2 regions of the Actinoplanes friuliensis DSM 7358 genome follow, and region 1 is predicted to be linked to the other one. Evidence: riboswitches for the same ligand, from Rfam matches in the RefSeq annotation. Region 1 holds a riboswitch; the other holds the start of a gene.
The links. Region 1 has a riboswitch for cyclic di-AMP ahead of AFR_RS20330 (C40 family peptidase). Riboswitches for the same ligand answer to the same signal wherever they lie in the genome.
Positions count from the first base shown of each region.

Region 2: another riboswitch for cyclic di-AMP. It lies ahead of AFR_RS19020 (LysM peptidoglycan-binding domain-containing protein); the one in region 1 lies ahead of AFR_RS20330 (C40 family peptidase).

Region 1 covers NC_022657.1:4,405,798-4,407,989, reverse strand. The annotation lists gene AFR_RS20335 (aminoglycoside phosphotransferase family protein) at 1-185, opposite strand, end outside; gene AFR_RS20330 (C40 family peptidase) at 257-1,246, opposite strand; cyclic di-AMP (ydaO/yuaA leader) riboswitch at 1,261-1,395, opposite strand; gene AFR_RS20325 (M56 family metallopeptidase) at 1,530-2,192, opposite strand, start outside.
Region 2 covers NC_022657.1:4,125,227-4,127,418, forward strand. The annotation lists gene menC (o-succinylbenzoate synthase) at 1-639, shown strand, start outside; cyclic di-AMP (ydaO/yuaA leader) riboswitch at 726-911, shown strand; gene AFR_RS19020 (LysM peptidoglycan-binding domain-containing protein) at 914-1,459, shown strand; gene AFR_RS19025 (DprA-like winged helix domain-containing protein) at 1,538-2,192, shown strand, end outside.

The DNA of each region.
Region 1 (2,192 bases):
GCCGGCGAGCCGTCGGCCCGGCGCACGGGTGCCACCCAGCTGAAACTCAACGGGTACGGGTCACCGGCGGTCAGCCCCCAGTCGTGGGTGACGGCGTCGATCAGCGCCGGGAGGCCGGCCAGCCACTCGCGGCCGGCGTCACCCCAGTTTCCGATGATGTTGCGGGTGAAGGCGGCGGGGAACATCGGGCCATTCTGGTACACAGAAAAAGCCGCCACGTCAGGTGGCGGCCTTTCTGTGTGCGGTGCGAACCGGGTCAGCCCGGCCGGCGCATGCCGGTGATCGCCCCGCTGCGGTCGATCGACGCCATCCGCACATGGTCTCCCGTGTGCGGCGCGTGGACCATGGTGTTGCCTCCGACGTAGAGACCCACGTGGTGGACCGGACTGCCGTAGAAGATCAGGTCACCCGGCTGCAGCTCACTGCGGCTGACCGCCCTGCCCGCCCCGATCTGATCACCCGTGAAGTGCTCGAGGTGCACTCCGACAGCCGCCCACGCCACCTTGGTGAGACCGGAGCAGTCGTAACCGCTCGGCCCCTCGGCGCCGAAGATGTAGGGCTTGCCGATCAGCGAGCACGCCTTCTGCGCCGCCCGGCCGCCCTTGGAGTTGTCGTAGTCGACCGGACAGGGGCCCGTCCGGAACGCACCGCCCGAGCTGCCGCTCGCGCCGTACGCCCTGATCCGCAGTTTCTGCAGATCGTCGACCTTCTTCTGAATGTCCTTCTTCTGCTGTCCCAGCAGCTTGTCGCGTGCCGCGACGGCATCGGTCAGGGTCTTCAGATCACGCTTGTCACCCGCGAGCTGGTCGCGCAGCTTGGCCACACCCGCGATCGACTCGCGCTGGTGCCGGCTGAGCTGATCGAGGAACGTGAGCTTCTCGGTCAGACCGGTCGGCGAGCCACTGACGATCATGGCCTTCACGGCGTTGGGCGAGCCCTGCATGTAGGCCTGCCCGGCCATGTTGCCCACCTGCGACATGGCCAGATCGACCTGCAGCTCCAGCGGTGCGAGCCGCTTGTCGATCTTCTTGAGCTGGGCCCGGTTCTTGATCAGCTGGTTGTGCACGTCGTTGTACTGCTCGATCACCGGTTCCAGCTTGTTCCACTGCTCGTCGATCTGCTTTTCGATGTTCGACGGCGACGGTGTCGCATGTGCCACCCCGGGAGCGAGAAGAATCCCGACCGCGGCGACGGCGCAGGCGATGCCGCGCAGAATTGCGGCGCTGCGCGCCTCAATCCGTTTCACGTAGGTGCAGTGTCCTTTCTTCCCTCGGCCGCCGACCGGGTTAGCTGACGGGTTCGGGCGGGAAGCGCGCCCGGCCACGGTGATGCTGTGGCTTGACCCCTGGTTCCTGGGTCCCCGGCTCGTGAACGACGATTAGGCGGTGGCCGTCAGTTCGCCCGGGATCGGACGAGGGGGGACTGAGCGGCCGGGCACCACCGTACTCCCGATCAAAGCGTTAGAGAACCCGGCGGTATAGGGACACAGAACGCATAACGCCGTGTGACGCACCGTAATTAAGACGGACTTAAAGGGGCCACGCCGAGAGCGCACGGTCGAGCCAGGGCACCACCAGGATCACGGTCGGTAGCACCAGCAGGCCTGCGGCCAGGGTGGCCGCCAGCACCGTCAGACCCTTCGACCGCGGGTCCGGCCCGTCGAGGCGTTCCAGCCGCCGGCGGCGATCCGCGTCCGCGCTGCCCACCTCGGCGGGAGCGTCCGGGCTGACCGCGTCGCTGAGCAGCGCGAGGGCCGTCCGCAGCGGCGCGGCACCGGTGCTGCGCCGCGCCGCGTCGTCCGCGACCATCTCCAGCAGCAGGTGGACGGCGTCGAGCGGCGCACGGCTGCGCAAGGGCCGGGGCACCGCCCGGTAGAACGCGGTGAACGACTCCATGACCACGTCGTGGCGGTGCCGCAGGTGGGCCTGCTCGTGCGCGATCACCGCCGACACCTGTTCGGCGTCGAGGACCTGCAACGCGCCACCACTGAGCACCACCCGCGGCGAGCGCCCCGGCAGGCAGTACGCGAACGGCAGCGGCCCGTCGAGGACGCGCAGCCCCTCGGGCACCTCGGCCGGCAACGCGCCGTGGCGCTCCGCGGTGTCCAGCAGGTCGACCAGCAGCCGGTGCCGGGCACGGCGGGCCCGCGAGCGGCGACTCACCTGCACGAGCGAGACCACCAGGCGCAGGAT
Region 2 (2,192 bases), 280 kb from region 1:
ATCAAGCTGAAGATCGAGCCCGGCTGGGACGTCGAGCCGGTCCGCGCGGTCCGCGAACGGTACGGCGACGACGTGCTGCTGCAGGTCGACGCGAACACCGCGTACACGGTGGGGGACGCCCGGCATCTCGCCCGGCTGGACCCGTTCGGGCTGCTGCTGATCGAACAGCCGCTGGACGAGGAGGACATCCTCGGGCACGCGGAGCTGGCCAGGCGCATCAGCACGCCGGTCTGCCTCGACGAGTCGATCACGTCGGCGCGTACGGCCGCCGCGGCCATCACGCTCGGGGCGGCGGCGATCGTCAACGTCAAGCCGGGGCGGGTCGGCGGATACCTGGAGGCGCGGCGGATCCACGACCTGTGCGTGGCTCACGGCGTACCGGTGTGGTGCGGGGGGATGCTCGAGACCGGTCTGGGGCGGGCCGCGAACGTCGCGCTGGCGGCGCTGCCGGGCTTCACCCTGCCCGGCGACACCTCGGCGTCCGACCGGTACTACCGCACCGACGTTACCGAGCCGTTCGTGCTGGAAGAGGGGCATCTGCGGGTGCCTACGGGGGCGGGGCTGGGCGTCTCTCCCGTACCGGAGATTTTGGATGAAGTGACCGTCTCGACCGAGTGGATCCCGCTGGGCTCGCACTGAGAAGAAGCTCACGAAAGTCGCTCAGGGCTTGGCCGGCGGCCTTCGGGGGTGGCTAACGTCGGCCCGGTCCGCTGACGTGGACCCCGCGGTCGGTAACGCCGAATCCTGCCGCCGACCGGGCCGGGACCTTTATCGAATGGCATGGAGCGGGGGACCCACACGTTCCCCGGCACGCGCTTGCCGCGTGCCTCGGGGTGAAGCCGCGCACCCGGCGGCCGGGCAACCTCAGCCCGAACCCGACAGCTGACCTCGCAGGCGTGGAGGTTGTACACAAATGGCACAGAATCACCAGCGGTTCCTGCGCGCCCTCGGCCTGATGGCGGCCGGCGCAGCGGGCACGGTCGCGATGCTCGGCCCGGCCACCGCGGCCGAGGCGAAGTCCGGTGTGAACTGGGATGCCGTCGCGAAGTGCGAGTCCGGCGGCAACTGGAAGATCAACACCGGCAACGGCTACTACGGTGGCCTGCAGTTCAGCCGCAGCACCTGGAAGGCGTACGGCGGCGGGAAGTACGCGAGCACGGCCAACAAGGCCAGCAAGGCGGAGCAGATCCGGATCGCCGAGAAGGTGCTGGACGGGCAGGGGATCGGCGCGTGGCCGACCTGCGGCAAGAAGGGCAAGACCAAGGCCAAGTCCTCGTCGTCGTCCGCGCATTCCTCGGCCCGGACTTCGCACTACACCGTGAAGCCGGGTGACACGCTCGCCTCGATCGCGGCGGCGAAGCACGTCAAGGGCGGCTGGCGGGCGCTCTTCAAGCACAACCGTTCCGTGCTCGGTGGCAACCCGAACGTCATCGTCCCGGGTCAGCGCCTGGCGCTCTGAGATCCGGCCCGGCTGCCCTTCCTCCGTGGGGCAGCCGGGCCCTCCCTTTCTGTCGCACCCCCTCTCTATGTTGTGCGCATGGTTTCGGCGGCGTACTCCTACCTCGGGTCCTCGGCTCTCACCGACGGTCTGACCCTGCAGACCTCCGGTGGCCCGGCGGCGCATCCCCGCTTCTTCACGGGCTTCCTGAACGATCCCGGTGCGGCGGCGACCGGTCTGCTGGCGGTGGCCGAGGTCGCGCGCAGCCGCTACTTCCGCCCGGTCAGCCCGGCCAGCCTCGATCCGGTGGTGACCGCGGGGTCCGACCGTCTGCGGTTCGAGTCGTTCTCCGGCTGCTGCGGTGTCTACGCCCGCCTCGACGTGCTGCCCGCGGGCATCGACGGTGAGATCACCGCGCACGGCACCACCAATGTGGACGTCAACGTCCCGCTGCAGCGCGCGCTGACCCGTGTCGGCCGCGCCGATCCGCTGCACCTCGCGGTCGGCCCGGACGATCTGACCGTCACGACCTTCGACGGGCCGCTCGTCGAGCGCAAGGTGCCGCTGCCGTCGCGCTGGCTGCGCGGCTTCGCCGAGGCGCAGGTGCTGACGTCGCGGTTCGACCCGCGCGCCGAGGTCGGCATCGCCGACGCACGAGCCCTGCTCAACCGCCTGCCCGCCGGTGACCGTTCGGTGCTGTGGGCGGTGCCCGCCGGCCGCAGCCTGCGGCTCACTTCCCGGCCGGTGCCCGGGG